3 regions of the Burkholderia sp. BCC1999 genome follow, and region 1 is predicted to be linked to each of the others. Evidence: riboswitches for the same ligand, from Rfam matches in the RefSeq annotation. Region 1 holds a riboswitch; each other region holds the start of a gene.

What was found. A riboswitch is a leader RNA that binds a small molecule or an ion and turns the genes downstream of it on or off. The one in region 1 is predicted to bind cobalamin.
Region 2: linked by a shared signal. The riboswitch ahead of U5809_RS07220 (FecCD family ABC transporter permease) and the one ahead of cobA (uroporphyrinogen-III C-methyltransferase) in region 1 are both predicted to bind cobalamin.
Region 3: linked by a shared signal. The riboswitch ahead of U5809_RS30625 (CbtB domain-containing protein) and the one ahead of cobA (uroporphyrinogen-III C-methyltransferase) in region 1 are both predicted to bind cobalamin.

What each region holds. Positions count from the first base shown of each region.
Region 1 covers NZ_CAJPHP010000012.1:24,239-34,900, forward strand. The annotation lists gene cobN (cobaltochelatase subunit CobN) at 1-3,705, opposite strand, end outside; gene cobW (cobalamin biosynthesis protein CobW) at 3,712-4,800, opposite strand; cobalamin riboswitch at 5,129-5,394, opposite strand; cobalamin riboswitch at 5,508-5,743, shown strand; gene cobA (uroporphyrinogen-III C-methyltransferase) at 5,853-6,662, shown strand; gene U5809_RS18710 (cobalamin biosynthesis protein) at 6,659-7,036, shown strand; gene cobO (cob(I)yrinic acid a,c-diamide adenosyltransferase) at 7,073-7,675, shown strand; gene U5809_RS18720 (cobyrinate a,c-diamide synthase) at 7,678-8,982, shown strand; gene bamE (outer membrane protein assembly factor BamE domain-containing protein) at 9,010-9,549, opposite strand; gene U5809_RS18730 (M20 aminoacylase family protein) at 9,721-10,662, opposite strand, start outside.
Region 2 covers NZ_CAJPHP010000004.1:152,565-163,226, forward strand. The annotation lists gene U5809_RS07185 (LysR substrate-binding domain-containing protein) at 1-508, shown strand, start outside; gene lgt (prolipoprotein diacylglyceryl transferase) at 597-1,487, shown strand; gene U5809_RS07195 (SIMPL domain-containing protein) at 1,599-2,339, opposite strand; gene U5809_RS07200 (EVE domain-containing protein) at 2,521-2,982, opposite strand; RNA gene ssrS (6S RNA) at 3,054-3,235, opposite strand; gene U5809_RS07210 (cell division protein ZapA) at 3,317-3,631, opposite strand; gene U5809_RS07215 (ATPase) at 3,628-3,978, opposite strand; cobalamin riboswitch at 4,133-4,385, shown strand; gene U5809_RS07220 (FecCD family ABC transporter permease) at 4,427-5,542, shown strand; gene U5809_RS07225 (ABC transporter ATP-binding protein) at 5,539-6,351, shown strand; gene cobT (nicotinate-nucleotide--dimethylbenzimidazole phosphoribosyltransferase) at 6,413-7,468, shown strand; gene U5809_RS07235 (adenosylcobinamide-GDP ribazoletransferase) at 7,458-8,234, shown strand; gene cobC (alpha-ribazole phosphatase) at 8,219-8,803, shown strand; gene U5809_RS07245 (cobalamin-binding protein) at 8,910-9,827, opposite strand; gene cobD (threonine-phosphate decarboxylase CobD) at 9,824-10,662, opposite strand, start outside.
Region 3 covers NZ_CAJPHP010000028.1:93,340-104,001, reverse strand. The annotation lists gene U5809_RS30645 (DHA2 family efflux MFS transporter permease subunit) at 1-658, shown strand, start outside; gene U5809_RS30640 (2OG-Fe(II) oxygenase) at 883-1,626, opposite strand; gene U5809_RS30635 (inorganic phosphate transporter) at 1,913-3,505, opposite strand; gene U5809_RS30630 (histidine phosphatase family protein) at 3,674-4,261, opposite strand; cobalamin riboswitch at 4,308-4,451, shown strand; gene U5809_RS30625 (CbtB domain-containing protein) at 4,484-4,693, shown strand; gene U5809_RS30620 (CbtA family protein) at 4,707-5,429, shown strand; gene U5809_RS30615 (LysR family transcriptional regulator) at 5,457-6,365, opposite strand; gene metE (5-methyltetrahydropteroyltriglutamate--homocysteine S-methyltransferase) at 6,494-8,788, shown strand; gene U5809_RS30605 (MFS transporter) at 8,960-10,285, opposite strand; gene speB (agmatinase) at 10,340-10,662, opposite strand, start outside.

The sequences.
Region 1 (10,662 bases):
GACGAAGCGTTCACAGATGCCGTGCAGCGCTTTCGGGTTGTGCCGTTCGAGGAATGCACGGGTGGCGTCGTCAAACAGGTACGCGTCGGCGACGAGCGCGTACTGGTGGTCGGACAACACGCGCGCGGTCGCGTCGTAGCCGTACAGGTAGTCGACGGTCGCGGCCATCTCGGCCGCGCCCTTGTAACCGTGACGCTTCACGCCGTCGAGCCATTTGGGGTTGACGACGCGCGAGCGGATCACGCGCGCGATTTCCTCGCGCAGCGTGCGCATCTTCGGCGCGACCGGGTTCGCATGGTCGCCGTGGTAGATGCTCGGCTGCTGCCCGGACAGGTGCCGCACGGCCGCCGTCATCCCGCCCTGGAACTGGTAGTAGTCGTTCGAATCGAGGATGTCGTGCTCGCGGCTGTCCTGGTTCTGCACGACGACGTCGATCGTCGCGAGCCGCTCGCCGAACACGTCGGCCGCCGCGTCGCCCGCGCTGTTCTGCGCATACGCATGGCCGCCCCACTGGCGGTACGCATCGGCAAGATCGGCGTCGGACTGCCAGCGGCGCTGGTCGATCAGGTCCTGCAGCCCCGCGCCGTAGCTGCCCGGACGCGCACCGAACACGCGCCAGCCGGCACGGCGCCGCGCTTCGTCCGGCGCCACGCCCTGCGCGATCCATTTCGCGCGTTCGCGCTCGATGCGTGCGCGGATCGGGTTCAGCTCCTCGGGCTCGTCGAGCGCGGCGACTGCCTGCACGGCCGCGTCGAACAGATGCATCAGGTTCGGGAACGCATCGCGGAAGAAGCCCGACACGCGCAGCGTCACGTCGATGCGCGGCCGGTCGAAGATCTCGATCGGCAGGATCTCGAAGTCGGTCACGCGATGACTGCCGTGCGCCCATTTCGGTCGCACACCGAGCAGCGCGAATGCCTGCGCGATGTCGTCGCCGCCCGTGCGCATCGTCGCCGTGCCCCAGACGGACAGGCCGATCGCGCGTGGATAGTCGCCGTGATCCTGCAGATGCCGCTCGATCAGTTGCTGCGCGGATTTCAGGCCGAGCGACCAGGCGGCCTGCGTCGGCACCGCACGCGTGTCTACCGAGTAGAAATTGCGGCCGGTCGGCAGCACGTCGGGGCGGCCGCGCGACGGCGAGCCGCTCGGCCCCGGCGGCACGAAGCGGCCGTCGAGTCCGCGCAAAAGCTGGCGCATTTCCTCGCCGCCGCACGCGTCGAGCGCGGGCAGCAGCGTCGCACGGACGCGCTCGATCACCGCGAGCGTGTGCGGCCATTCGCCGGACGCTATCGCGTCGGCGCCAGGGTTGCCGCCATCGGCCGCACACAGCCCGTCCAGCCATTGCTGAGCAAGCCGTTCGAGCCGCTCGCGCGTATCGCCCGCATGGCGCCACGGCGATGCGTCGAGCGCCTGCAGGACCGCCGGGCGCGGGCCGGCCCACGGCGCGGCCCAGTCGGCCGCGAGCGGATCGAAGTCGTCGCCGAGCGCGAGATCGCGCGCCAGCGCGCCGATCAGCCCCGCGCGAGCGCCCTTGCCGTCGCCGACCGGAAAGCGCGCGAGCGCGAGCAGTGTGTCGCGACGCTGGCGATCGGCCGGCGACATGCCGAATACGTGCAGCCCGTCGCGAATCTGCGCTTCCTTCAGTTCGCACAGCCATGCGTCGACGCGCGTCAGCAGCGCATCCTCGTCGCCCGTATCGCGCGGCGGCGACACGCTCAGTTCGTCATGCAGACGATGTTCGGCGATCGTTGCGAGGATCGTCTTGCGCAGCAGCTTCGCGCGCCGTGCATCGACCATCAACGCTTCGTAGTATTCGTCGACCTGCCGCTCGAGATCCTGCAGCGGGCCGTAATTTTCCGCGCGCGTGAGCGGCGGCATCAGGTGATCGATGATCACGGCCTGCGCGCGGCGCTTCGCCTGGCTGCCCTCGCCCGGATCGTTGACGATGAACGGATACAGGTGCGGCAGCGGCCCGAGCGTCAGGTCGGGCCAGCACGCGTCGGACAGCGCGACGCTCTTGCCCGGCAGCCATTCGAGATTGCCGTGCTTGCCGAGATGGATGACGGCGTCGATGCGATACGCATCGCGCAGCCAGAAATAGAACGCGAGATACGCGTGCGGCGGCACGAGATCCGCGTCGTGGTAGCTCGCATAGTCGTTCTCGCCGCGCGAGCGCGACGGCTGGATGCCGACGAACACGTTGCCCGCGCGCCAGCCGGCGATCGTGAAACGCCCTTGCCGCAATGTCGGGTCGGCTTCGGGCGGCCCCCAGCGTTCGTTCAGCGCGTCGCGCACCGCCGCCGGCAGCCGCGCGAAACGCGCAACGTAGTCGGCCAGCGGAAAGCTCTGGAACGCGGGCCGCAACGCATGCACGGCCGCGTCGTTGGTCACGCCTTCGGTGAGCCGGGCGATCAGCGCGTCGCCGTCGGGCGGCAGGTCGGCCAGCGCGTAGCCCGCGTCGCGCAGCGCCGCGAGCACGCGCAGCGCGGACGCCGGTGTGTCGAGCCCGACGCCGTTGCCGATCCGCCCTTCGCTTTGCGGATAGTTCGCGAGAATCAGCGCGACGCGCTTGTCGGCGTTATCGAGCGTGCGCAGCCGGCACCAGCCGCGCGCAAGCGCAGCGACGAACGCGATCCGCTCGGCGTCCGGCTGGTAGCGCACGACATCGACTTCGGTGTGCGGGCAGCGATACGCGAGCCCCTTGAAGCTCACTGCGCGCGTGACGATCCGGCCGTCGACCTCGGGCAATGCGATGTGCATCGCGATGTCGCGCGCATGCAGCCCCTGGTTGTCGGCCACCCACGCGTCGCGATTGCCGCCGGACAGGATCACCTGCAGCACCGGCGCGTCGCCGGCGAGCACGTCGTGTTCGGGGCTGTCGATTGCGCCGGCCGCGAACGCGGTCGTGTTCAGCACGAGCGCGACGTCGTGCGTGTCGCAGAGCTGCGTGATGACCTCGCGGCTCACCGCATCCTTCAGCGACGTCACCGCGATCGGCAGCGGATTCAGCCCTTCGTCGACGAGCGCATCGGCCAGCGCATCGAACACGGTCGTGTTCGCGGCCTGCCAGTGCGCGCGATAGAACAGGATCGCGACGACGGGCGCACCGGGCGTCCAGCGCGGCCGCCAGTCGTCGACGCTCGCGCGGTCGCGCGCCGGGTGATACAGCGCGGCGGCCGGCAGCGGGCGCGGCAACTCGGGTTCGTCGCCGAACCCGAGCGTATGGAAGGCGATGCTGCGCAGCAGCGCGTCGGCGTTGTGCACGCCGCCTTCACGCAGGTAGCGCCACCACAGCCGGCACAGATCCGGCGTGACGGTGCTCTTCGCGACGAGGTTCGGATCTTCTTGCAGGTCGCCCGAGAACATCGCGAGCTGCTGCCCGCGCTTCGACGCGAGCGACACGGCCTGCTCGATCCCGTACGGCCAGTACGCCTCGCCGCCGAGATGATCGATCACGACCGTCTTCGCGTGGCGCAGCACGTCGTCGACGTAGAAATCGACCGACGCCGGCTGGCGCAGGAACGTGACGTTTGCGAGCCGCACGCTCGGGAACCCGGCCGGCAACTGCGGCACGATGCTCGCGAGCAGCGACAGCGTCGTGTCGGCCGAACTCAGGATCACGATGTCGGCCGGCTGCTGGTCGATCCGGACGACACCCTGCGTATCGTCGACAAAGCCGCCCGGCGTGGTGCGCAGCAGATGCATCGTGTGTTACGCCTGTTGCGGCTCGGCCGCGCACGCAGCGTCGAACGCGCGTTGCAGCGCGGCCGCGTCGAGATCCTCACCGATCAGCACGAAGCGGCTCGCGCGCGTTTCGCCGTCCTGCCAGCGACGGTCGAAATAGCTGTCGAAGCGGCGGCCGACACCCTGGATCACGAGCCGCATCGGCGCGCCGGGCAGCGCGGCGAAACCCTTCGCGCGGTAGATCGTGTGCGCTTCGACGACCCGCTGCAGCGCGGCGATCGTCGCCTCACGCGTGCCGGCATCGCCCGACACGACCACCGAGTCGAAATCGTCGTGATGGTGATCGTGATCGCCGTCGTCGGCCGAGCCGTGATGGTCGTGACGCAGGTGAATCGTTTCTTCAGATGCCGATTCGAGACCGAGCAGCATCGCGAGGTCGAGCTCGCCGCGCGTCGCGCGCACGATCTTCACCTGCGGCGGGATCTCGTCGCGGATCGCGGTTTCGATCTGCGCGAATTCCGCATTGCCGACGAGATCGGCCTTGTTGACGATCACGAGATCGGCGGACGACAGCTGATCGGCGAACAGTTCGTGCAGCGGCGATTCATGGTCGAGGTTCGGATCGGCGCGGCGCTGCGCGTCGACGGCCTGCGGGTTTTCCGCGAACTGGCCGCTCGCGGCGGCCGGGCCGTCGACGACGGTCACGACCGCGTCGACCGTGAAGCTGTTGCGGATCGTCGGCCAGTTGAACGCCTGCACGAGCGGCTTCGGCAGCGCGAGGCCCGACGTCTCGATCAGCACGTGGTCGATGTCCGCACGGCGCTCGACGAGCGCCTCCATCACCGGATAGAACTCTTCCTGCACGGTGCAGCACAGGCAGCCGTTCGCGAGTTCGTAGAGCTGGCCCGACGCTTCGCCCTGCGCGCCCTCGGCATCCTCGCAGCCGATGCCGCAGCCCTTGAGGATCTCGCCGTCGATGCCGAGTTCGCCGAATTCGTTGACGATCACCGCGATGCGGCGGCCTTCGGCGTGCTGCAGGATGTGGCGCATCAGCGTCGTCTTGCCGCTGCCGAGAAAGCCCGTGACGATCGTGACGGGAAGCTTGCGTAGGGTCATGGTAGGTCCGGTGTCGAAGAGGGAATCAGGACGGGATCGTCGCGTCGGTGGCGGCAAGGCAATTCAGCGGGCGAAGCGCAGGAAGATCGCCGCGGGATCCGCGCGGACAGCCGCACGACGGGCGGAACAACGATTCGGACATGGTGCTTCCTTGCGAACGGTCGACATCGTGAATGCCAACACGGCTGCCACCGGCCCTGCCCGCGCCGCCTGCTGCTCGCCGCGCCGGCCCGGGCGCATTCGCGCGGGGGCCGATCGGCGCAGACAGCGGGAAACACCGGGCGTCGGGCCTGCTGCGGCCGTGGACGATGCGCCGCCTCCCCGCGGCGCTGAACCCCAACGTTTAGGCCGGTATCCGGGCTGGCGAACACGCCGCTTCGCCTTCCCGGATGCACGCGGCATCCAGTGGCGGTCGTCCGCCTGCACGAGACAGGCGGCGAAGCGGCGCTGCATCGCGTTGCGCGCGACACGTTCGCTTACCGTTGCGGGGGCAGCACAGGTTGGCTCGACTGCGATGCAGGCAGGCTCCCTGTTTCCCGTTTAACTGCGCGCGCCGGAGCGGCACGCGCGAGCACCAAAACGCGTGCGAGTGTAGGCGGCGGTGCGGGGAGCGTCAAGGCGCCATGGGCGGCCGGACTGCGTTGCGCATCGCCCGTGCGCCGCGCCGAAGGCCGTCGGTGGCCGGTTCGCGCGGGCGAACCGTGTGCTATCGTAGCGCCGCGTTCGGTGCTCGCATGCGCATTCCGCGCATGCAGTTAAACGGGAAACAGGAGGCGGACATCCGCCCGGCCTGTGCTGTCCCCGCAACGGTACGCCGCCCGCGCGACGCGCTCCCCGCGCACGCGCCCAGGCCGCCCGCGATGCCACTGCCCTTCACCGGGCGGGAAGGCTGCGGCCTGGCAAGCGGCCAGCCCGGATACCGGCCGACGCAAGGGGCGAGCCCGATGCTCGCCGAACGCCCGATCCGCGGGGGACGGATGGGGTGCGCATTCCGCCCGCGTTCGCGCGGGCTTCGCCCGATCCGTCATGCATTGCCTGTCCGCCGGCCGCCGATGTGCCGCCCGCCTTTTCCTTTCCACTGTTTCGACACGGTGCGTGCCGTGCCGGCGCCGATGAGCCGCGCCTGGCTCATCGGCGCCGGCCCCGGTGACGCCGACCTGCTGACGCTCAGGGCCGTGCGCGCGATCGGCATGGCCGACGTGCTGCTCGTCGACGATCTCGTGAACCCCGACGTGCTGCGCCATGCGCGCGCCGACGCGCAAATCGAGCATGTCGGCAAGCGCGGCGGCCATGCGTCGACGCCGCAAGAAGCGATCGTCGCCGCGATGCTCGCGCACCTGCGCGCGGGCCGGAGCGTCGCGCGGCTCAAGGGCGGCGATCCGTTCGTGTTCGGCCGCGGCGGCGAGGAACTGGCCGCGCTCGGTGCGGCGGGTTTTCCGGTCGAGGTCGTGAACGGCATCACCGCGGGTATCGCCGCGCCGGCCGCGCTCGGCATTCCCGTCACGCAGCGCGGTGACGCGCAAGGCGTGATCTTCGTCACCGGCCATGGCGCAGGCACCGACGAGCCCGACTGGCGCGCGCTCGCGGCCACGCGCATGACGATCGTGATCTACATGGGCATTCGTCGGCTCGACGCGATTACCGCAGCGCTGCGCGACGGTGGCCTGCCGGGCGATACGCCGTGCGCGGCGATCGAGAATGCGACCCGCCCGGAACAGCGGCACGTACTCGCGACGCTCGACAGCCTCGTCGAACGCATCGGCGCGACCGGACTCGGTTCGCCTGCGATCGTCGTGATCGGCCGCGTCGCGGCGCTCGCCGACGATCCGGCGGTGCGCGCGGCGCTCGGTGGCCGCGCATGATGCGCGTCGCGCTCGGCATCGGCTTTCGCGCGGACGTCACGGCCGCACAACTCGATGCCGCGATCCGCGCGGCGCTGGCGTGTTATCCGGCCATTGAACCGGCGCTCGTCGCGACGCTCGCCGACAAGGCGCGTGCCCGTGCGCTACGCACGCTGTGCGCGCGACGCGGCTGGCCGCTCGTCGCGTTCGACGCGGCGCAGCTGGCGAGCCGTCCCGAACTGGCCGCGAGCGGTCCGTCGGACGCCGCGCTTGCACGCTTCGGTGTGGCCGGTGTGGCCGAACCGTGCGCGCAGCTCGCGGCGCCGAACGGCCGGTTGCTGGGCCCCAAATCCATCCGGGACGGCGTGACGGTCGCGTTCGCCGGCCCGCTCTGAACCCTTTGTTCGCTTTCTTTCGACAGGACGAATCCGATGAAAACCGACGCCGAATCCCATCAGCGGATGACCGAACGCCGCCGCGCCGGCCACGAGAAGAAACAGGCTGCGGCCACTCATGAAAAAGGCCTGCTGATCGTCAATACCGGCAACGGCAAGGGCAAGAGCACGGCTGCGTTCGGCATGGCCGTGCGCGTGCTCGGGCACGGCATGCGGCTTGGCGTCGTGCAGTTCATCAAGGGCGCGCTGCACACGTCCGAGCGCGACTTCCTCGGCGCGGTTGCGGAATGCGATTTCGTGACGATGGGCGACGGCTATACGTGGAACACGCAGAACCGCGACGCCGACATCGCGACCGCGCGCAAGGGCTGGGACGAGGCGCGCCGGATGATCGAGAGCGGCGACTACCGGATGGTGATCCTCGACGAGCTGAACACGGTGCTGAAGTACGAATACCTGCCGCTCGACGAAGTGCTTGCGACGCTCGTCGCGCGCCCCGACTCGGTGCACGTCGTCGTGACCGGGCGACACGCGCCCGATGCGCTGATCGATGCGGCCGACCTCGTCACCGAAATGCGGCTCGTCAAGCATCCGTACAAGGAGCAAGGCGTGAAGGCGCAGCGCGGCGTGGAGTTCTGAGCATGCTCGCCTGCCCCGCGCTGTTCGTCAGCGCGCCCGCGTCGGGCCAGGGCAAGACGTCGGTGACGGCCGGCCTCGCGCGGCTGCACCGCCGGCTCGGCCGCCGTGTGCGCGTGTTCAAGACCGGGCCCGATTTTCTCGATCCGATGCTGCTCGAACGCGCGAGCGGCGCGCCCGTGCATGCGCTCGACCTCGGGATGGTCGGCGAAGCCGGGTGCCGCGCGTTGCTCGCCGATGCCGCGCGCGATGCCGACCTGATCCTGATCGAAGGCGCGATGGGGCTGTTCGACGGCACGCCGAGCAGCGCGGATCTCGCGGCCGCGTTCGGCGTGCCGGTCGTCGCGGTGATCTCGGCGAAGGCGATGGCGCAGACGTTCGCGGCGATCGCGTTCGGGCTCGCGCGGTTCCGGCCGGGGTTGCCGTTTCACGGCGTGCTGGCGAATCGCGTCGGCTCGGCGCGGCATGCGGAATTATTGCAACAGGCGCTGCCCGGCGACCTCCGCTGGCTCGGGCACGTACCGGCCGATGCGGGCATCGCGCTGCCGGAGCGGCACCTCGGCCTGCACCAGCCGGCCGACATCGGCGATCTCGACGCACGCCTCGATCGCGCGGCCGACGTGCTCGCGCAGACGGCGCTCGCCGAATTGCCGCCCGCTGTCGCGTTCGCGGAACCGGACGCCGCGGCGCCGTTGCCGCGTGCGCTCGCCGGCAAGCGGATCGCGGTGGCGCGCGATGCGGCGTTCTCGTTCATCTATCCGGCGAATCTGGCGCTGCTCGACGCGCTCGGTGCGCAGTTGCGGTTCTTCTCGCCGCTCGCCGATGAACCCGTGCCGGACGATTGCGACGCGCTATTTTTGCCGGGCGGCTATCCCGAACTGCATGCGGCGACGCTCGCGGCCAATGCCGCGACCGCAAGGACGATTCGCGCGCACGCGGCGGCCGGCCGGCCGATCGTCGCGGAATGCGGGGGGATGGTGTATCTCGGTGAATCGCTGACCGACGTGGATGGCGCGACAACGCCGATGCTCGGTCTGCTGCCGGGTCATGCGACGATGCAGCGCCGGTTCGCGGCGCTCGGCATGCAGCAGTTCGATACGCACACCGGGCCGATGCGCGGTCATACGTTTCATTATTCGACGCTCGCGACGCCGCTGGAACCGGTCGCGAACGCGGTGCGCCCCGACGGCACGCCGGGCAGCGGCGAAGCCGTCTATCGCCATGGCGCGATCGTCGCGACGTACATGCACATGTACTGGCCGTCGAATCCGGAGGTGGTCGTGGCGCTGTTCGGCGGCACGGCGTTCTGACCGGGACACCGGCGAGGCGCCGCGATGTCAGGGCTTTTCGCGGCCCGGCGCTTCCGAGCGCGAAGTGCGGATCACGGTGCCGTCGGGCGAGAAATGCGCGTTGAACATCGCGTCGCCCGAGACGCCGCCCTCGGCCCAGTGCCAGCTCCACACCTCTTCGTGGCTCAGCGCGTATTGCGCGATCTCGGTCGGCTTGCCGAGCAGTTGCCGCACGTCGTCCTTCGACATCCCGGGCACGACCTTCGCGATGTTCGCCGCCGTCAGCGCCTGCGTGATCGACACGAGCCGGCCGTCGGGCCCGAAATCGAGCATGTAGGTGCTCGTGCCGTACGGGCCGCGCGGATACTCGAACCGCTGCGAGCCGTCGTCGCCCTGCCTGACCATCTCGGGCTTGCCTGCCTGGCGGAGCACGTCCTCGGTCGTCGACACGCCCGGCTGCAGATTGCCGAACGCCATCGGATCGGGCTTGATCGCATTCACCGCGTCGGCGACCTTCTGGTCGTCGCACCCGGCCGCCAGAACGCCGACCGCACAAGCCGTCAGCACGGTCAAAAGCTGTTTTCGCATTTCATCCACACCTGTATTCATCGAGCCGATCCGGCGTCGCGCGCAGCGTAGCACGCGACCTGTTGCGTCGATGTCAAGGAGCGTCAAATTCACGCGCGTGCTGTCGCGTCCGGTATCGCGGACGCACACGCGGATGTCGAACGGCGGCGGCCACGCCGCCGCGACTTCGCTTCAGACCAGGAACGCCTCGGTCAGCTTGACCCAGTACGACGCGCCGGTGGGCAGCGCTGCATCGTTGAAGTCGTAGCCCGGGTTGTGCACCATGCAGCCACCCTCCCCGTCGCCGTTGCCGATGATCAGGTAGCAGCCCGGCCGCTTCTCGAGCAGGAACGCGAAATCCTCGCTGCCGGTGAGCGGCACCATCCCGTCGATCAGGTTCGCTTCGCCCACCCACTCGCGTGCGATGCCGCGCGCAAACTCGGTCATTTCCACGTCGTTGACGAGCACCGGGTAGCGGCGCTGGTAGTCGATCGTCGCGGTCGCGCCGTACACGGCCGCCTGCGCATGCACGACTTCCTTGATGCGCGTCTCCAGCAGGTCGCGCACGTCGGGTTTCAGCGCGCGCACCGACAGGCGCATCTGCGCGCGATCGGGAATCACGTTCGGCGCCTCGCCCGCGTGGATCGCGCCGACCGTGACGATCGCCATGTCGAGCGGCGACACGTTACGCGACACGATCGTCTGCAGCGCCAGCACGATCTGCGCGCACACGACGACCGGATCGATCGCCTTGTGCGGCACCGCGCCGTGGCCGCCGCGGCCCTGCACGTCGATGACGACGGTATCGGACGACGCCATGAACGACCCCGGCAGGAAGCCGAATTTGCCGGTCGGGAAACCCGGCATGTTGTGCATCGCGAAAATCGCATCGCACGGGAACAGCTCGAACAGCCCTTCGTCGAGCATCTTCTTTGCGCCGCCGAGCCCTTCTTCCGCCGGCTGGAAAATCAGGTTGAGCGTGCCCGAGAAGCAGCGCTCGCGTGCGAGATGCTTCGCGGCCGCGAGCAGCATCGCCGTGTGGCCGTCGTGACCGCACGCGTGCATCTTGCCGGCGATCTTGCTCTCGTACGGCAGGCCCGTGGCCTCGTGGATCGGCAGCGCGTCCATGTCGGC
Region 2 (10,662 bases), on a different contig from region 1:
GCAGATCGACGAGCTCGTCGCCGGCCGCATCGACGCGGGGCTCGTCATTCCGCCGGTGCCGCCGCGCCACGCAGCCGGCCTGTCGTACCTGCCCGTGGTGCGCGAGCCGCTGGTGGTCGCGATGCCGGCAGCGGCGTCCGATGCGCCCGAAGACGAACCCGTGCATCTCGCCGAAGTGGCCGCGTTGCCGCTCGTGATCTTTCCGCGCCGTTTGGCGCCCGGCTTTTATGACATCATTACGGGCTGCTACGGCGCGGCGGGGGAAACCCCGCGCATCGGCCAGGAGGCGATCCAGATGCAGACGATCGTCAGCCTCGTGTCGGCCGGCATGGGCGTCGCACTGGTGCCGCAATCGCTGCGTAACCTGCGGCGCACTGGCGTGGTCTACCGGCCGCTTGCCGGTCACGCGCCGGCCGTCGAGACAGGCCTCGTGTGGCGCACGGGCGACGTGAGCCCCGTGCTGGCCGGCTTCATCGACGTCGTGCGCGCGCAGGGCCTTGCCGCGTGACGTGAACGATGGTGCACCGGCGCCGTCCAATGCGCGGTGCTGCGCAGTGCGACAGCCGTACCGCATTCGAAAACTTCTTCGCTAACCCATGATCATTCACCCGAATTTCGACCCCGTTGCGATCCATCTCGGGCCGCTGGCCGTACGCTGGTACGGCCTCATGTATCTCGTCGGCTTCATCGCGGCGATCGTCGTCGGCCGGATCCGCCTGAAGCTGCCGCATGTCGCGGCGCAGGGCTGGACCGCGAAGGACATCGACGACATGATGTTCTACGGCGTGCTCGGCACCGTGCTCGGCGGCCGGTTCGGCTACGTGCTGTTCTACAAGGCCGATTTCTATTTCTCGCATCCGCTCGACGTGTTCAAGGTGTGGGAAGGCGGCATGTCGTTTCACGGCGGCTTCCTCGGCGTCACGCTCGCAATGATGCTGTTCGCGTGGCAGCGCAAGCGCCACTGGCTGCAGGTCACCGACTTCGTCGCGCCGATGGTGCCGACGGGGCTCGCGGCCGGGCGGCTCGGCAACTTCATCAACGGCGAGCTGTGGGGCCGCGTGACCGATCCGTCCGCACCGTGGGCGATGCTGTTCCCGGGCGCGATGCGCGACGATGCGGCGTGGCTGCCGAAGCATCCGGAACTCGTCGAGAAGTGGCATCTCGCCGACGTGTTCATGCAGTACCAGATGCTGCCGCGGCATCCTTCGCAGCTCTATGAAATCGTGCTCGAAGGCATCGTGCTGTTCTTCGCGCTGTTCTTCTTCTCGCGCAAGTCGCGGCCGATGGGTGCCGTGTCCGCGCTGTTCCTGATCGGCTACGGCCTCGCACGCTTCACGGTCGAGTTCGCGCGCGAGCCCGACGACTTCCTCGGCCTGCTTGCGCTCGGCCTGTCGATGGGGCAGTGGCTGTCGCTGCCGATGATCCTCGTGGGTGTCGCGCTGATGGTCTGGGCGTATCGCCGTCGCGCGGCAAACGCTGCGGCGTGATGCGAAATCGATGCGCGCGCAATCGATGCGTGCATCGACAACGCGCAGGCACATAAAAAACGCCGGCCCTCGGGCCGGCGTTTTTCGTTTGCGACAGCGGCGCGTGGTGCGTTACTTCATCTGCACCGAGCCGTTGACGGTGACCGACACGGTGGCCTTGCCGCCTTCGACCGCGATCGGCGCGCTCATCTTCGCGCTGTCCATCGGTGCCGCGGCCATCGCCATCATGCGCGGGTACGGCTGCACGTTGCGGCCGCTGCCGACGTTCACGTCGCGAATCGTGTAGCTGCTGTAGCCGAATGCCTTCGCGGCTTCGTCCGCGCGTGCGCGGAACGACTTGATCGCCTCGGTCGTGAGCTTCTGCTCGGCCGTGCGCTGCGCCTCAGGCGACAGCGAGAACTCGACGTTCGCGACCTGCATCAGGTTCGACAGCTGGCCCGCGAGCTTCGACGCCGCGGCGAAATCGCGCGATTCGAGCGCCACCTCGGTACGGCCGCGCCACGCGGAGATCTTGCCGTCGCGATCGGTGCTCGGATACACGGAGAACGCACCCGTGTGCGCCGTGACGCCCGACACGCTCTTCGCCTGCGACAGCGCTGCGTCGGCGCGCTGGTTCAACTGCGCCGTGAGGCTGCCCGGATCCTTGGCCTGCTGCTCGTAGAACAGCGTGATGTGGATGATGTCCTGCGGCACGTCGGCGCTGGCCTGCGACGACAGCGACAGCACGCCCGCCGGCTCGGGGAAATGCGGGTTTGCGGTCTGCGCGTGCGCGGCCGGCGACGCGAGCGTCAGCGCGACGGGAACGGCGGCGGCGAGGGCGAGCGACAGCGCGAGTGCGGATTTCTTGGTCATTGTTGGACTCCTTGTGCGAGGGCGCGCACGCGGATCACGCGTGCACGACGCGGGCGTACCGCGCGACGAAATAAACCACGGCCGGCCTGATCGGCCGACAGCGGTTGCTTAGGCTGCGCAAAAGACCCGCGAGTTCCGTGTCGGCCGCGTGTGCTGACCAGATTTGACCTTTGGCGCAGGCCTACTTCATCAGCTTTTCGGTGATGAAGCGCCATTCGGTGCGCGTCACGGGTGTGATCGACAATCGGTTGCCGCGAGCCAGCACGCGCATGTCGGCGAGTTCGTCGTGTTCGCGCAGTGCGGCGAGCGGCACGAGCGGCGACTTTTTCACGTAGCGCACGTCGACGAGCAGCCAGCGCGGCGCTTCCTGCGTCGATTTCGGGTCGTAATAGGGGCTTGCCGGATCGAACTGCGTGGGATCGGGGTAGGGCGTCGACGATACTTCGGCGAGGCCCGCGATGCCCGGCTCGGGGCAGCTCGAGTGATAGAACAGCACGCCGTCGCCGATCTTCATCGTGTCGCGCATGAAATTGCGCGCCTGATAGTTGCGCACGCCGGTCCACGGCAGCGAGCGCTGCGGTGCGTTGGCGAGATCGTCGATGCTCGCTTCGTCCGGTTCGGACTTCATCAGCCAGTATTGCATGGATCGTGATCGACGCAGAAAGAGGCTGCTACAAAAGAAAACGGCACCGGGACGTGCCCGATGCCGTTGGATAGGTCCCCGCCTTGGCCGCTAGGCCGGCATCCTGAACCTGGGGTTCAGAATTGGTCGCAGTTAGCAGCACTTCGGGTACATCAGACAGAGTGACGCGCGCGCCCGTGCTACAAATTTCCGCAACCGTGCACATGGCATTGGTTCAAGGAATATATGACCTTGGCGAACCAGGCAGGGAAGCTGACTGAACTGTGATTCGATGCGCCAATTTGACCACCGTTGACCGCCGAGATCAAGGGGAATCGACGTATCGATTAAAACGTTACTGCGTCTCGTGCTGTGCGAGCACCGCGCCGAGCTGTTCGTTCATCTGGTGCATTGTACGACGGATTTCCTCCGCCGGAAATGCTTCACCGTGCCGCACGCTCGTTTGCAGCCGCAGCAATTCCGATGCGAGCGACAGCGCCGCCATCACCGCAATGCGATCGGTGCCGCGTACCGAGCTGTTCGAGCGGATTTTCGACATTTCGGCGTCGACACGCGCGACTGCCTCGAGCAGCGCCGCTTCGGTCTCGGCCGAACAGGCCAACCGATAGGGCTGGCCGAGAATCGAGACTTCGATCTGCTTGGTGCTCATGCATGTTCTCCGTGGCTGGCCGCGTCATCGCCATCCGTACGCGCCTGCGCATCCAGCAGGTCGAGCTGGTTGTCGGCTTGCTCCGCGCTTTTCGAGCGCGGCAGCTTTTCGAGAATCGCGTTCAGTTTCACCTGGGCGTCGTCGATCTTTGCCGACAGCGTGTCACGCTCGGCCGCGAGTGCATTGCGTTCGTCGCGAAGTTCCGCGAGTTCCGCGCGGACCGTGTCCGCTTCCGCGCGCAATTGCGCGACCTGCTCCTCGAGCGCGAGCCGTTCCGCGTGATAGCGCTTGTTCAGCGAAATCAGACGGCCAATATTTTGAGATAAGGTTTCGAGTTCGTTGAGCATTTGCTGCGTCCTCTAAAGACCCAGCATTTTAGCGCGGAATAACGCGCAATCCGACATCTGTATCGTTTCCAGTCGTAACACCCCTGCTTCTTGCCGTGAATCGGTGCTTCCCGTACGTGTCCTGACGCTTCCTTGACGCTCGCGCGACCGGCTCCTAAACTGGCGCCGCCTCGGTGCTCGCGCGTGGCACGCGCGGTTAAACGGGAAGCAGGGCGTGCGCTTCGAGAGCGTGCCAACCTGCGCTGCCCCCGCAACGGTAAGCGGCCGCGTCTCCCGACGCAGGCCGGCTCGGGCGCGTTTTGCGTGCAGGTGTCGCACGCGGGCGCGGGCCACTGCGCTTGAAACGCGCGGGAAGGCGAGCCGGACCGCCGCCAGCCCGGATACCGGCCGAGACGGGAAGCCCGCACGGGCTTCGTGACGCGCGGCCTGCGGGGAGGCGGGGCGCGCAATGCTTCACGGAATGTTCTTCGATGCTGACCCCAATCGTCCGCGCGGCGTCCTTGTCACGTCCGGCCGGCAACCTCAAGCGGATGCGCCGCGCGTCATGCGCGCGGCCGTGCACGGCATGAGCGCCGCGCGCGCTGCCGCAATCTGGGCCGCGCTGGCCGCCATGGTCGCGTTGCTGTTCGTCGCATCGCTGTCGATCGGCAGCGTGCCGATGTCGCCGTGGCAGGCACTTGCATCGCTCGTGCCGCATGGCGGCGATGCGCTGTTTGCCGATATCGTCCGCACGCTGCGTCTGCCGCGTGCACTCGCGGGCTTCGCGTGCGGCGCGCTGCTCGCGCTGGCCGGAGCACTGCTGCAGGTGCTGCTGCGCAATCCGCTCGCGGAACCCTACGTGCTCGGCGTGTCCGGCGGCGCGGCCGGCTTCGCGCTCGTCGCGATGATCGCGGGCGGCGCGTGGTGGCTCGTCGACGCATCCGCATTTGCCGGCTCGCTCGTCTCGGTCGCGCTCGTGCTCGGCCTCGCGCGCCGCGAGCTGTGGCGCGGCGATTCGCGCGACGCGTCGCCGCGCCTGCTGCTCACGGGTGTCGTGATCGCGGCAGGGTGGGGCGCACTCGTCACGCTGTTGCTGTCGCTCGCACCCGATGCGAGGCTGCGCGGCATCATCTTCTGGCTCACGGGCGACCTGAACGGCGTGACGACGCCGTGGTTCGCATGGGGCGCGCTGCTGCTGGCCGCCTGCGTCGCGCTGCCGGTCGCGCCGCAACTGAACGTGCTGCTGCGTGGCGACGCGACCGCGCTCGCGCTCGGCGTGCCCGTCGCGCGCCTGCGCGTGCGGATCTATCTCGTCGCGTCGCTGGCCGCCGCGGCTGCGGTGACGACGGCCGGCACGATCGGCTTCGTCGGCCTCGTTGTGCCGCATGCGCTGCGGCTCGCGTTCGGCAACGACCAGCGAATGCTGCTGCCGGCCGCGATGCTCGCGGGCGGCGGCGGCGTGATGGCGGCCGACCTGCTCGCGCGCACCGCGATCGCGCCCGCACAGTTGCCGGTCGGCGTGATGACCGCGTTGATCGGCGTGCCGGTGTTCCTGTGGATGTTGTTGAGGAGACCGATGCGATGACGGATGCCGCACTGCACGCTGGCAGCGACCTGCGCTACGCGGCCGTCGACCTGACGCTGAAGGCCGGCGCGCGCACATTGCTCGACGGGTTCACGCAGGCCTTCCGCCCCGGCGAGATCTGGTGCGTAGCGGGGCCGAACGGCGCGGGCAAGACGACGCTGCTCGCGACGCTCGCGGGGCTGCAGCCGCCGGCCGGCGGACAAGTCGAGATCGACGGCCGGCCGCTTGCCGCGTGGCGCCCGGAACCACTCGCGCAGCGCCGCGCGCTGATGCCGCAGCAACTGCACGACGCGTTCAGCGCGACCGTATTCGACACGGTGCTGCTCAACCGCTTTCCGTATCTCGGTGGCTGGGGCTGGGAGCGCGACGGCGATCGCGCGGCCGCGCACGATGCACTTGCGACGTTCGACCTGACCGCGCTCGCGTCGCGCGACGTGTTGTCGCTGTCGGGCGGCGAGCGGCAGCGGGTCGCGCTGGCCGCGACGCTGTGCCAGGATGCGCCGTTGATGCTGCTCGATGAACCGCTCGCGCATCTCGACCTGCATCACCAGATCGACTGCCTGAGCGCGCTGACCGCATGGCTCGATGCGGGCCCGCGCACGGTGCTGTTCTCGTGCCACGACCTGAACCTCGCGCGGCGTTTCGCGACGCATGCGCTGCTGCTCGACGGGTGCGGTCGCGCGTGGGCCGGCCCCGTGCACGACGTGCTGACGCCCGAACGCGCGAGCGACGCATTCGGCTATCCGCTCGTGCTGATCCGCGAGAACGGCCGCGATGCGCTGTTGCCGGCGTGGCCTGCGCGACAATGAACTTTCCTTTTCCGATTCTTCCGATGCGCGGCGTGTGCCGCGCCCACGACACGGCTTCCCGATGACGACTCCGACCCACTTCCCGCCCGCGATCGCGCCGCTCGACGACGCGCTGCGCATACGCCTGCAGCATGTGATCGACCACAAGACCAAGCCGCCCGGCAGCCTCGGCCAGCTCGAGGCGCTCGCGCTGCAGATCGGCCTGATCCAGCGCACCGAACGGCCGGTCGTGCAGCGCCCGGTGACGATCGTGTTCGCCGGCGATCACGGGATCGCGGCCGAGGGTGTCAGTCCTTATCCGCAGGCGGTGACCGCGCAGATGGTCGCGAACTTCCTGGCCGGCGGTGCGGCGATCAACGCGTTCTCGGGCGTCGCGCAGAGCACGCTGGAGATCGTCGATGCGGGCGTCGCGTCGCCGTTGCCGCTGTCCGACCGGCTGGTGTCGCTGCCGGTCGCGCGCGGCACGCGCAACTTCGCGGCGGAGCCGGCGATGTCGCGTGACGAGGCGATGACGGCGCTGTCCGCCGGTGCGGCGCGCGTGCGCCTCCATGCATCGCTCGGCACGAACGTGATCGGTTTCGGCGAGATGGGGATTGCGAACACGTCGTCGGCCGCGTGCCTGATGAGCCGTCTGCTCGACGTGCCGATCGACGCGTGCGTCGGGCGTGGCACGGGCCTCGACGACCAGGGCCTCGCGCACAAGCGCGCGGTGCTCGGCCGCGCGCTCGTCAAGCATTCGCACGCGATCGCGCCGCTCGACGTGCTCGCGACGTTCGGCGGCTTCGAGATCGCGATGATGACGGGCGCGTACCTCGCGGCCGCGAGCGAGCGGATGACGATCCTCGTCGACGGCTTCATCGCGACGGCCGCGCTGCTCGTCGCCGAGCGCATCGCGCCCGGCGTGCGCGACTACTGCGTGTTCTCGCATACGTCGCACGAGGCCGGGCACCGGCGCATGCTCGAGCATTTCGGCGCGAAGCCGCTGCTCGCACTCGACCTGCGGCTCGGCGAAGGCACGGGTGCGGCGCTTGCGCTGCCGCTCGTGCGCGCGGCTGCGGCGTTCCTCAGCGAGATGGCGAGCTTCGAATCCGCAGGCGTCGACAATCGTGACGCCTGAGCGCGCGCGCGGCGTGCGGGCCGAACTGCGTTACTTCTTCGTCGCGCTCGGCTATTTCACGCGCGTGCCGGTGCCGCGTTCGATCGGCTATGCGGCCGGCGATCTCGACCAGGCCGCGCGCTATTTTCCGCTCGTCGGCGCGTGCGTCGGCGCGTGGGGCGCGCTCGTCTATCTCGTCGCGCTGCGCGTGCTGCCCCCGTCGATCGCGGTCGGGCTGTCGATCGCTGCGACGCTGCTTGCGACCGGCGCCTTCCACGAGGACGGCCTCGCCGACAGTTGCGATGCGTTCGGCGGCGGCTTTACGCGTGACGACGTGCTGCGCATCATGCACGACTCGCGGATCGGCACGTTCGGCGCGGTCGCGCTCGTGATCACGCTCGGCCTGAAATGGCAGGCGCTTGCGTCGATGCTGCCGCTGCGTGCCGCATGGACGATGATCGCCGCGCATGCGGCGAGCCGTGCGGCGGCCGTGAGCCTGCTGATGACGCTCGACTACGTGCGACCGGAAGGCAAGGCGAAGCCGGTCGCGCAGCGGATGGGCACGCGCGCGGCGTGCGTCGCGGCCGTATTCGGATTGCCGTGGCTGTTCTGGCCCGACTGGCGCATGGGCGTCGCGGTGTGCGTGGCGCTCGTGCTCGTGCGCGCGTGGGCAGCCCGTTATTTCGTGAAGCGGATCGGCGGTTATACGGGCGACTGTCTCGGCTTCGCGCAGCAATTGTGCGAACTGGCGATCTATCTCGTGGTGCTCGGATGGACGTCGTCCTGATCCGTCATCCGGCCGTCGGTGTCGAACCGGGCATCTGCTACGGGCGCAGCGACGTGCCGCTCGCCGCGCCGGCCGATGCCGGCGCGCAGGCCGTGCGTGCGCATCTGTCGGCTCTCGGCGCGCCGTTGCCCGCGCAGGTCTGGACGAGCCCGTTGACGCGTTGCTTATCGGTTGCCGATCGGCTCGCGCAGGCGTTCGATGTGCCGTTGCGGTGCGATGTCGGCTGGCAGGAAATGGACTTCGGCGCGTGGGAAATGCAGCGCTGGGACGACATCGACCGCGCGGCGCTCGATGCGTGGGCGGCCGACCTGATGCATGCGTGCTCGCATGGCGGCGAAAGCGTTGCGCGGTTCGTCGAGCGGGTTGCGCGGCAGACCGATGCGGTTGCGCAGTTTGACGGGCCGCAATGGATCGTTACGCATGCCGGCGTTATTCGTGCGTTCGCGTCCCATGTATTGCGTGTACCGCTCGAGACGATGCTGTCGCGGCCGGTGCCGACGGGCGGAGTCGTCTGGTTGCGCGCGGACCGCGACACGCGAGCGTGGAAAGTCATGCACTGGGACGAATAGGCGCGCCGGCGTCTGCGTGTGAACGACGCAGCGCGCGGCCAATCCGTTCCTCGGATAGCGGTCACATCGGGCGCAGGTGCGCGATGTGCCGGCATGTTGCAGGAATTCAGCGCGCCGGCCGCCGCGCACGCGCGGCATCGAGGTCCTCGCACAGCGCGGCCGCACCCTGTGCGATCCGAGGCGAAGGCCGCGTCAGCAGGTCGCCGTCGATCGCGAACAGGTTGTTGCGTGTCACGGCCGTCAGCGCGGGCCACGCGCGCCAGCGTGCCAGGCTCGGCAGCGGTTCGTTCGAACGCGTCGCACCGGCGCTGGTCGTCACGATCGCTTCCGGATTCGCCGCGAGCACGGCCTCGTCGGTGACGGTCGGTGCGAGCGGCTTGAGCGACGCGAACACGTTGCGCCCGCCGCATAGCTCGATCACTTCGTTGATCAGGTGTGTGCCGTTGAGCGTCGTCAGCGGCCGATCCCAGACGTGGAAGAACATCGTGACGGGCGCGCGCGCCGCGTAGCGTGTGCGCAGTGCCGCGATGTCGCGCGTATAGGCGGCCGCAGCCGCATCGGCCGCCGGTTGAGTGCCGAGCAGCGTGCCGAGCCGGCGCAGTGACGACGACACGTCGTCGAGATGCTTCGGTTCGCTGAAGAACAGCGGGATGTGCAGCGCACGCAGCGCGTCGGTCTGGCGCTCGGCGTTGCCGTGCCGCCAGACGACGATCAGGTCGGGCTTCAACGCGGCGATCCGCTCGAGGTCGAGCGCCTTGTTGTCGCCGATACGCGGCACCGCTTGCGCGGCGGGCGGATAGTCGCTGTACGTGACGGTGCCGACGAGCTTCGCACCGCCGCCGGCCGCGTAGACGAGTTCGGTCGCGTGCGGTGCGAGGCTGATCACGCGTTGCGCCGGTGCGGGCAGCGTGACGGTGTTGCCGGCGTCGTCGCGCGTCGACACCTCGGCGTGGACGAGCGGAGCGTGCGCCAGCGCGGCCAGCATCGCGACCGGCGCCAGCCGGCGAAACAGGCGCGGACTCATGCGGATGCCTGTCGAAGCAGCGGCACGCAGCGCGCAAGCGCGTCGCCGAGGCGCTGCCATTCGGCTTCGCTGCCTGGCAGGCCGACGCGTACGCTCGACGGCGCCGGGAAGTGCCGCGTCCAGATTCCGTGTGCCGCGAGTGCTGCATGCAAGGCCGCGGCGCGCGGGTCGTCGGTCCAGCTGAAGAGCGGTGTTGCACGAACCGCGAAGCCATGCGTACGCAGTAATTCGGCCAGTCGTTCGCCGTCGGCCGCGAGCCGTTCGCGGGCGGCGGCCTGCCACGCGCGATCGGCAAACGCGAAGGTCACCGCGTGCCGCGCGGGACCGCCGACCGTCCACGCGCCGAGCATGTCGCGCAACGCGACGATGCGTTCGGGGCACGCGAGCACGAAGCCCGCGCGGATGCCGGCGAGCCCGTAGAACTTGCCGACCGAGCGCAGCACGACGAGCCCCGGGCGATCGACCTGCGGCGCGAGCGACTGTGATGCGCCGGTATCGGCGAATGCCTCGTCGACGATCAGCGTGCCGCCGCGTGCCGCCAGTTGCGCACGCCAGCCGAGCAGGCGCTCGGTCGGCACGAATTCGGCGGTCGGATTGTTCGGATTCCCGACGATGGCGTGACGCATTGTCGCGGGCAGCGTATCGGCGCCGATGTCGAGCGGTACGACACGATGGCCGTGACGCACGAATGCGGGCGCATATTCGCCGTATGCGAGCGTCGCGACTCCGGCGTCGCCGGCCGGCAGCAACGCGGGCAATGCGCGGATCGCGGCCTGGCTGCCGGCAACCGGCAACACGTGGGCGGGATCGGGTGCGTGGTAGTACTGCGCGGCGC
Region 3 (10,662 bases), on a different contig from region 1:
GCTGCTCGACTTCACCACGCTGAAGGTGCCGACCTTCTCGGTGACGGTGATCACCGGTTCGATCACGCGGATGGCGATCAACGCCGTGCCGTACCTGTTGCCGCTGTTGTTCCAGATCGGCTTCGGGCTGTCGCCGTTCCAGTCTGGCCTGTTGTTGCTCGCGAGTGCGCTCGGCAATCTGGGGATGAAGGCGGGAACGTCATGGATTCTCGACCGATATGGCTTCCGGCGCGTTGCACTCGTCGACGTGACCATTGTCGGCATCTTCACGATTGCGTGCGGCTGGCTGACCGCGTCGACGCCGCTGACGATCACGCTGCTTGTCGTATTCGTCTACGGACTCACGCGGTCGATGCAGTTCACGACACTCGCGACACTCGCCTATGCGGATATCCCGGCTCATCAGACGAGTGCCGCCAGCACGCTGTGGAGCGCTGCACAGCAGATGACGATCGGGATGGGGATCGCGTTCGGTGCGTTGTCGCTGCGGCTCGCGGCGTTGGCGCGCGGCGATGCGGCCGGCATGCATTACGTGCTCGACGATTTCCGCTGGGCCTTCGTCGCGGCAGGCGTGCTCGCGCTGCTGACGCTGCCGGGCTATGCACGGCTGGCCTCCAATGCAGGCGACCGGCTGCGGGCGAGTGTGGCGCGAGGGTAGGCAGGGTTACGAATCGAATTTGCACTACGACGGGTGAGCATCTCCATTTTGCGTCGCTCACCGGAAATGTCGAGCCGTCGTGATTGCGATGGGCTGGCGGTCAGCGCAATCGGTTGTTTGCCACTTCTGCGGGTGCGTGAGCAGACCGCGCGGTGCTTTAGCGCAAACCGGAAATCATCCGCGTGACGAACGTCGAGACGGCGCCACGCTCGTCCTCGCTGCCATCACTGCGCGTCATGGAAAATGATGCCGACCGTGTGGCGGTGGCCGCTGCGGATCCGGCTTACGCCGTGGCGCAGGTTGACGCGATAGACGCCTCGCGTCCCCTGCACGGGTCTGCCGTGCACGGCGAATATCACCGCGTCGCCTTGCATCAGCGGCACCACTTCCGCCCGTGATTGCATGCGTGGCCGCTGTTCCGTCAACACGAATTCCCCGCCCGTGAAATCGCGGCCCGGCGCCGACAGCAGGATCGCAACCTGCAGCGGAAACACGTGCTCGCCATAGAGATCCTGATGGAGGCAGTTGTAGTCGTCGGGACCGTATTGCAGGATCAGCGGCGTCGGTCGCGTTTGCCCCGCCGCATGGCAGCGATCGAGGAGTGTCGTGTGGTCTTTCGGATAGCGGACGTCGATTCCGAGCGCCTGGTTCCAGCGATTCGCGATTGGGGCGAGATGCGGGTAGATCGTCGTGCGCAGCTCGGCAATGTCCGCGGGCAGCGGGTACGCGAAATATTTGTATTCGCCGCGGCCGAATCCGTGCCGCGCCATCACGACGCGTGAACGATAAAGCGCATCCCGCGGATAGAGCGACGCGAGCGTATCGCATTCGTTCGTCGAAATCAGGCCCGGCACGCGCGCGCATCCATGGCGATCGAGTTCGGCGCCGACAGTCGGCCAGTCGATGGCGTCGATGCGTTGTGCGATGTCCAGCGATTCGACGGCAGGTTGCAGATCGGCGATGTTCACGGGCATCCCTCGGTTCGTCAGCGATGTGGCGCCGATCCGTGCGTAATGCTCGAAAGCATTGCGAGCACGATTGGCGCCACGAAGAAAATTGATGAACCCAGTCTAGCGACGTTCGTGTGCAGGTGCGCTCCAGATCTTGCGCTTCAATTCGGAAGCGAGAGGGGGCACGGGGCGCGCACGGACGCATCGAAGGCTGCGACGTATCAGTGCGGAGAGGCGGAGAGGCGAGCAGCGAATCTTCCACGACAAGCGGCCGGCGCATACCGGCCACCCGTCGCAACGCGCATCAAGCCATTGACCGGAACAACCAGTAGAGCCCGCCGGCAAGCACGATCGACGCCGGCAGCGTCAGCACCCACGCGAGCACGAGGCTGCGCACCGTGCCCCATTGCAGCCCCGACCCGTTCGCCGCCATCGTGCCCGCGACACCCGACGACAGCACGTGCGTCGTCGACACCGGCAGCCCGTACACGTCGGCGGCGCCGATCGTCAGCATCGCGACGAGTTCGGCCGATGCGCCCTGTCCATACGTCAGATGCTGCTTGCCGATTTTCTCGCCGACGGTCACGACGATCCGTTTCCAGCCGACCATCGTACCGAGGCCCAGCGCGATCGCGACGGCAACCTTCACCCACGTCGGAATGAATTTGGTCGCGTGGTCGAGCTGCTTGCGATAGTTGTCGATCGCGAGCTTGTCGTCGGCGGCGAACGCGGGCTGGCCCGACTTCTCGATCAGGCGGATTGCTTCGGACACCAGATACATCGTGTTGCGCACGTTGTCGACGTCACGCTGCGGCACGGCTGCCATCGAGCCCGACGCGCCGACCGCGGTCGCGAGCGACGTCGACAGCTGCTGCACGGCCGGCAGCACGGCGGGCGTCAGTTCACGACGCTGCACGTAGTGTTCGACGTCGGCGCGCGGGTTCGCGGACGGCGCGACGCCGTTCGTATACTTCCCGAATGTCGCGGCGGCCTGGGTCGCGACCGCCACGAACGTCTGCGATTCGGCCGGCGTGACGGCCTTGTTCAGTGCATACGCAGTCGGTACCGTGCCGATCAGGATCAGCATGATGAGGCCCATCCCTTTCTGCCCGTCGTTCGACCCGTGCGCGAACGACACGCCCGTGCAGGTCAGGATCAGCAGGCAGCGAATCCAGAACGGCGGCGGCTGATCCTTCGGCGGCTCCTTGTACAGCTCCGGGATCCGCACGAGCGTCTTCAGCACGAGCAGCAGCAGCGCTGCGCACAGAAAGCCGACGATCGGCGAGAACAGCAGCGACTTGCCGACACCGAGCGCCTGGCCCCAGTCGACGCCGCTCGTACCCGACGGCCCGTGCATCAGCTGGTTCATCAGCCCGACGCCGATGATCGACCCGATCAGCGTATGCGAACTCGACGACGGCAACCCGAAATACCAGGTCGCGAGGTTCCACACGATTGCGGCGATCAGCAGTGCGAACACCATCGCGAAACCCGCGCCGCTGCCGACCTGCAGGATCAGCTCGACCGGCAACAACTGCAGGATCCCGAATGCGACGGCGCCGCTCGAGACCATCACGCCCAGGAAGTTCCACATGCCGGACCAGATCACCGCGACGTTGGGCGTCAGCGAGTGCGTGTAGATCACGGTGGCGACCGCGTTCGCGGTGTCATGGAAGCCGTTGACGAATTCGAAGCCGAGCGCGATCAGCAGCGCGGCGCCGAGCAGCAGGTACGGGAACAGCTTCCCTTCGCGGACCGGCGACAGATCGTCGATCAGGTGCGTGGCGATATAGATCGCACCGAGCGCGAGCACCAGCAGGAAGACGGCATAGCCGACCTGTCTGGTGCGTTCGACGGAGCCCGAGTTGTTCGGTGCGGACGAAGCAGGTTGATTCATGACGGCATCTCGTAAGGGAACCGCGTCCGATCCTATCTGCGGCCAGCAGTCAGTTTGATGACAGTCGGGATCACGAACGGTGTGTCTTACAGCGATGTAAGGTGTGCTTGCGGCGAGACGCGTCGGCTCGTATCGCGATTCACATCGTGACCGCGACGCGGAAGGGGCTCACGCGTGAGTGTCGCGCCGATCGTCGTCCCCGCTCAACGTCCAGCCATGTGGCGACGCAACGAACGTCGTGCAGGACAGCGGCGGGACGTCGATGCGGGTTGCTGCCTTCGAATCCATCCGCAGCACGTGTGCGACGGCCGCGCGGACGATTGGCGCATGTGTGACTGCGACGATGTCGCGGTCGTGCTGCAGCGCGTTCAACCATGTGCCGACGCGGCGCATGGTTGCTTCGAACGATTCACCGCTGTGCGGCGACGCCGACGGATTTCCGATCCACGCACCCAGTTCGTCCGGCAAGTCGCGAGCGAGGTCGTGCAAGCGCTGGCCTCGCCAGTTGCCGTAATCGATGTCGCGCAGCGCGTCGTCGATGTCGACATCAAGGCCGAGCGCATCGGCGGTCTGCCGCGCGCAGCAAGCAGGGCTGCATAGCACGAGCACGCCGGCGGTACCCGCCCACCGGTCGCGTAGCGCTGCGGCTTCGGCGAGCCCGTGTGTATCGAGCGGATCGTCGTCGGGAAACGTGCCGGTACGCATCGCCCGGGTCGATGCGTGTGCGATCAGGCGTAGCGAGGCATGCAGGGTCATGTCGGTTTTCGGGGGGGCCGGAGCGGGACGCGATCGCCTTTGCGCGATCACTTCAATACACGAACGTTCGCGCGTACAATTCGCCCGATACGAAACGCGGAAGCCGGTGCAATTCCGGCGCGGTCGCGCCACTGTAACCGGGGAATCCATGATCCCGGAAGCCAGACCTGCCTTCGTACCCATCCAACATTTGTCGGGGCGCGATTCCCCTGAGGTGCATCCATGAGCGAAGCAGTGCTGAAGCCGGCAGTCGTGCCGGCACCCATCCCCGTCCGTGAACTGTTGCCGTGGGCCGTATTCGTCGGCCTGATCCTGTTGCTCGCCCTCTATTTCGTCGGCGCGGAACAAGGCGCGACGTCGCTCGTGCCGGGCATGTACGTCCACGAATTCGTCCACGACGGCCGCCATCTGCTCGGCTTTCCCTGCCACTGACGCGGAGGTCATGATGGTCGGAAAGCTGCTCATGCGCGGGATGCTCGCAGGCATCGCCGCAGGCCTCCTCACGTTCGGTTTCGCCAGAGTCGTCGGTGAACCGCAAGTCGATCAGGCGATCTCCTTCGAAGAAAAAGCCGACGCCGCCAAAGGCGACGCACCGGAGCCCGAGCTGGTCAGCCGCCACACGCAGGCCGGCCTCGGGCTGCTGACGGGCGTCGTGACCTACGGCGCGGCATTCGGCGGGCTGTTCTCGCTGGTCTTCGCGTTTGCCTACGGGCGGGGCAGCCGCCTTCCGGCCCGTCCGCTGGCCGCGTGGCTCGCGCTGGCGGCGTTCGTCGCGCTCGTGATCGTGCCGAACCTCAAGTACCCGGCCAATCCGCCGTCGGTCGGCGATCCCGACACGATCGGCTATCGCACGGGCCTGTTTTTCCTGATGATCGCGATCTCGGTCGCGACGATGGTGTTCTCGGTCAGCGTGCGCCGCCATTTGCTGGCGAAGCTCGGCCAGTGGAACGCGTCGATCGTCGCCGGGCTCGTGTTTGTCGCGATCATCGCGGCCGTGCAGATCGGGCTGCCGTCGGTCAGCGAGCTGCCGGCCGATTTCCCGGCCGCCGTGCTGTGGAAGTTCCGCGTCGCGGCGATCGGCATGCAGGTGATCATGTGGACGACGATCGGCCTGCTGTTCGGCGCGTGGGTCGAGCGCAGCGAACGCGTCGGCGTGCGCGCCGCGTAACGCACAGCGCAACGGAGCGGAGCGCGCCTAGCGCAGGATGCGCGGCGCGCTCCACGTCGATTCGCGCGCGAGCGCGACGAACGCGGCCAGATAGTCGATCGATGCCTCCGCTTCGCGAATGCCGAGGAAGATCTGCTTCGAGATCCCCTTCTTGCCGAGCTTGACCGGCACGACCGGCATCCGGTCCGCGTACTCGTCGGCCAGCCATCTCGGCAGCGCGGCCACGCCGCGTTCGCTCGCCACCATCTGCAGCATGATGTCGGTGGTCTCGATCGATTTGTGCCGCCTCGGCACGATGCCGGCCGGCGTCAGGAACTGGTTGTAGATGTCGAGCCGGTCGGTCTCGACCGGGTACGTGATGAGGATCTCGTCGGTCAGTTGCTCGGGCGTCACGTAGTCGGCGTTCGCGAACCGGTGCGAGTCGGCGACCACCAGCACCTGCTCGTAGTCGAACACGGGATCGAAGCGCAGGCCCGGCTTGTTCAGCGGATCGGGCGTCACGAGTACATCGATGTCATGGCCGAACAGCGCGCCGATACCGCCGAACTGGAAGCGCTGCTTCACGTCCACGTCGACGTCGGGCCAGCGCGACAGGTACGGCGACACGACCTTCAGCAGCCACTGGTAGCACGGGTGGCACTCCATCCCGATGCGCAGCGTGCCGCGCTCGCCCTTCGCGTACTGCTTCATCCGCTCCTCGGCAAGCTCGAACTGCGGCAGCAGCCGGTTCGCCAGTTTCAGCAGATATTGCCCGCCCTGCGTGAGCCGCAGGCCGCGGCCTTCGCGGTCCCAGATCGGTGTGCCGAGCTGCTGCTCGATTTTCCGGACGGTATGGCTGAGCGCCGATTGCGTGAGGTGCAGCGCATTGGCGGCTGCGGTCAGCGAGCCCTGGCGCTCGACTTCACGAATGACGACGAGATGGAATCGTTCCAGCATGGATTTCGCTCGCGCAACAGATGCATGAATAACTTTAATGGATGAATGAAATAATGCCATTTTATTTCATGGTTTGAAATCCCTATGATGGCTGCCGGATCTTCAATTTTTCTCTGGACGGCAGCTTCATGGTTACGACACACAACCTCGGTTTTCCGCGCATCGGCGCGAAGCGCGAACTCAAGTTCGGTCTCGAACGCTACTGGAAGGGCGAGTCGTCGCGTGACGAACTGAAGGCGCTCGGCGCCGAGCTGCGCCGGCGCCACTGGCACGACCAGCGCGACCTGGACCTGGCGCCGATCGGCGATTTCGCGTTCTACGACCAGGTGCTCGACATGAGCTTCACGCTCGGCAACCTGCCGAAGCGCGTGCTGGATTTCCATGGCGACGCGCTCGACAACTATTTCCGCGTCGCGCGCGGCCGTTCGGCGCAGTCGGCGGAAGAACACGCGGCATGCTGCGGCGGTGTCGCGGCCGGTGAAATGACGAAGTGGTTCGACACGAACTACCACTACATCGTGCCGGAGTTTCACGCGGACACGAACTTCTCGCTCGATCCGTCGCGCCTGCTGCAGCAACTCGCCGAGGCGAATGCGCAGGGCGTGAACGCGAAGCCGGTGATTCTCGGCCCCGTCACGTACCTGTGGCTCGGCAAGGCGAAGGACGATTCCGATCGCGTCGCGCTGCTGCCCAAGCTGCTGCCCGTGTACGGCGCGCTGCTCGACACGCTGACCGCGCAGGGTGTCGAATGGGTGCAGATCGACGAACCGATCCTCGTGACGGAGCTCGATGCCGAATGGCGTCAGGCATTCCGCACCGCGTATGCGGCGCTGGAAACGCGTCGCATCAAGCTGCTGCTCGCCACGTACTTCGGCCAGCTTCAGGACAACCTGACGCTCACGGCTTCGCTGCCGGTCGACGGCCTGCATGTCGATGCGATCAACGCACGCGACGAAATCGACGCACTGGTGCGTGAACTGCCGTCCGAGCGCGTGCTGTCGGTGGGCGCGATCAACGGCCGCAACATCTGGAAGACGGATCTGAACGCGACGCTCGACTGGCTCGAACCGCTCGCGAAGCAACTGGGTGATCGTTTGTGGCTCGCGCCGTCGTGCTCGCTGCTGCACGTGCCGGTCGATCTCGCGAGCGAGGAGAAGCTCGATCTGGAAATCCGCTCGTGGCTCGCGTTCGCTCTGCAGAAGCTCGACGAGCTGAAGGTGCTCGCGACCGCGCTGAACGTAGGCCGCGACAAGGTGGCCGAGGCGCTCGCTGCGAACGCTGCCGCGATCGACTCGCGACGTCGCTCGCCGCGCGTGAACAACCCGGCGGTGAAGGCCGCGATCGCGCGCATCGATGCGCAGCTCGGCAATCGCGTGAGCCCCTATGCGCAGCGTGCGTCGAAGCAGTCGGCGCGACTGAAGCTGCCGGCTTTCCCGACGACGACGATCGGCTCGTTCCCGCAGACCGCCGAAATCCGCCAGGCGCGCAGCCAGTTCAAGGCCGGCGCGCTGGACGAGGCCGGCTACCGCACGGCGATGCAGGCTGAAATCGAGCGCAGCGTGCGCGAGCAGGAATCGCTCGAACTCGACGTGCTCGTGCACGGCGAAGCCGAGCGCAACGACATGGTCGAATACTTCGGCGAGCAGCTCGACGGCTACGCATTCAGCCAGTTCGGCTGGGTGCAGTCGTACGGTTCGCGTTGCGTGAAGCCGCCGATCCTGTTCGGCGACATCAGCCGCCCGAAGGCGATGACGGTCGAATGGATCACCTACGCGCAGTCGCTGACGAACAAGCCGATGAAGGGCATGCTGACCGGCCCCGTGACGATCCTGAACTGGTCGTTCGTGCGCGACGACCAGCCGCGCTCGGTGTCGTGCTACCAGCTCGCGCTGGCGATCCGCGAGGAGGTACTCGATCTCGAGAAGGCCGGTGTGCGCGTGATCCAGATCGACGAGGCCGCGCTGCGCGAAGGGCTGCCGCTGCGCCGCGCGCAATGGGGCGCGTACCTGAAGTGGGCGGTCGAATCGTTCCGCATCACCGCGAACGGCGTGCAGGACGACACGCAGATCCATACGCACATGTGCTATTCGGAGTTCAACGACATCATCGCGTCGATCGCCGACATGGACGCGGACGTGATCACGATCGAGACGTCGCGCTCGGACATGGAGCTGCTCGACGCGTTCGACAGCTTCAGGTATCCGAACGAGATCGGGCCGGGCGTGTACGACATCCATTCGCCGAACATCCCGACGCAGGATCACATCGTCGGCCTGATGAGGAAGGCGGCGGAACGGATTCCGGCGGAGCGCCTGTGGGTGAACCCGGACTGCGGCCTGAAGACGCGCCAGTGGGCGGAGGTGATCCCGGCGCTGACGAACATGGTTGCTGCGGCGAAGACGCTGCGCAATCAGGTGCATTGACGCGGGCAACGCGGGCCGGTCGTATTGCGCGCGCCGCGGCTCGCGCAACGCGATGCCTGCCTTGGCGCTCGGACTTCCGTACGGGCAAATGAAAAAGGGCAGCGCGGTGCGCTGCCCTTGCTTGCGATGACCGGGCAGGCGGGTGAAGCTGCCTGCGCCGGTGCACGGGTGTTACACGGTGCGCGCGCCGCGCGGCAGCGCGTCGTCCTGCTTGCGGGGCGCACCGGCATCGTCGATGCTGACGCGGCGCGAGATCAGCCACACGCACAGCGACGACACTAGGGCGGCACTCGTGTACTGGATCGCGAGCGGCCACCATTGCGGCGCGGTATTCTGCGCGATGATGGTCGCCACCAGCGGCGTGAGGCCGCCGGCGAGCGCACCGCACACCTGGTACGCGATCGAGATCGCCGTATAGCGGATGCGCGCGACGAAGATGCCGCTGACGAAGCCCGCGACGACCGAGTAGTAGCCCGATTCCGCGAGCGTGGCGAGGCCGACGCCGACCGTGATCGACAGCGGCGTGCCCATGTGCACGAGCGGCAGCATCAGGAACGGGACGATCGCGGCCCATGCGCCGGTGATCAGCAGCACGCGCGTGGTGCCGAAGCGTTGCGCGAGGAACGCGGCCGCGAGCTGCACGACGAACTGCAGCACCGCGACGATCGTCATGCAATGCAGCACCATCGACCGGTCGAGCGACAGGAATTGCGTCGCATAGCTGATCATGAAGATGTTGCTGAAATACACGCCGGCGATGCCGTACACGTTCGCACCGATCGCGAGCAGCAGCAGCGGCCAGTACTTGAGCGCTTCACGCAACGGCTTTTGCGCGATGTTGCCGCTCTTCTTGACTTCCTCGAACTCGGGCGACTCGGACACGCTCGCGCGGATCACGAAGCCGACGATCAGCAGTACGGAACTGGCGAGGAACGGCACGCGCCAGCCCCAGCTCATCATGTCGTCCTTCGACAGCGTGCTGATCGCACCGAACGCGAGCATCGACAGGATCAGGCCGCTTGCGCTGCCGAGCTGCGCGAACGACGCGAAGAACGTGCGCTTGCCTTCGGGCGCATGCTCGCCGGCGAGCAGCACCGCGCCGCCCCATTCGCCGCCGACCGCGATGCCTTGCAGCACGCGCATCAGCACCAGCAGGATCGGTGCGATCACGCCGGCTTGCGCATGAGTCGGCAGCAGGCCGATCGCGACGGTCGACACGGCCATCAGCATCAGCGTCGCGAGCAGCGAGCGCTTGCGGCCGAAGCGGTCGCCGAGATAGCCGAACATCACGCCGCCGAGCGGCCGCGCGAAGAAGCCGACCGCGAACGAGCCGAACGACGCGAGCAGGCTGATGAAGCGGTTTTCGCCGGGAAAGAACAGCGGCCCGAACACGATGGCGGCGGCGGTCGCGTAGCTATAGAAGTCGTACCACTCGATCGTGGTGCCGACGAACGAAGCGAGCGCCGCCCGCTTCGGTTGCTTGACGGAAGTCCCCATCTTTATGTGTGCTCCTCTGGAATCCTTTGATTTGGAATAGTGGTGGCGCCGGGATCAGTCGCGGTACGCGACGCCCGGCAGCACGCACAGCAGCTCGTACGCGAGGTTCGCGCCGAGCAGCGCGGTGGTGCCGAACGGGTCGTACGGCGGCGCGACTTCGACGAGATCGCAGCCGACGATGTTCAACCCCTTCGCGCCGCGGATGATCTCGAGCGCCTGCGGCACCGTGAGGCCCGCGATTTCCGGCGTGCCGGTGCCCGGTGCGTAGGCCGGGTCGATGCCGTCGATGTCGAAGCTGATGTAGACGGGCGTATCGCCGACGCGTGCGCGCACTTCTTCCATCAGCGGTGCAAGCGACTTGTTCCAGCATTCCTCGG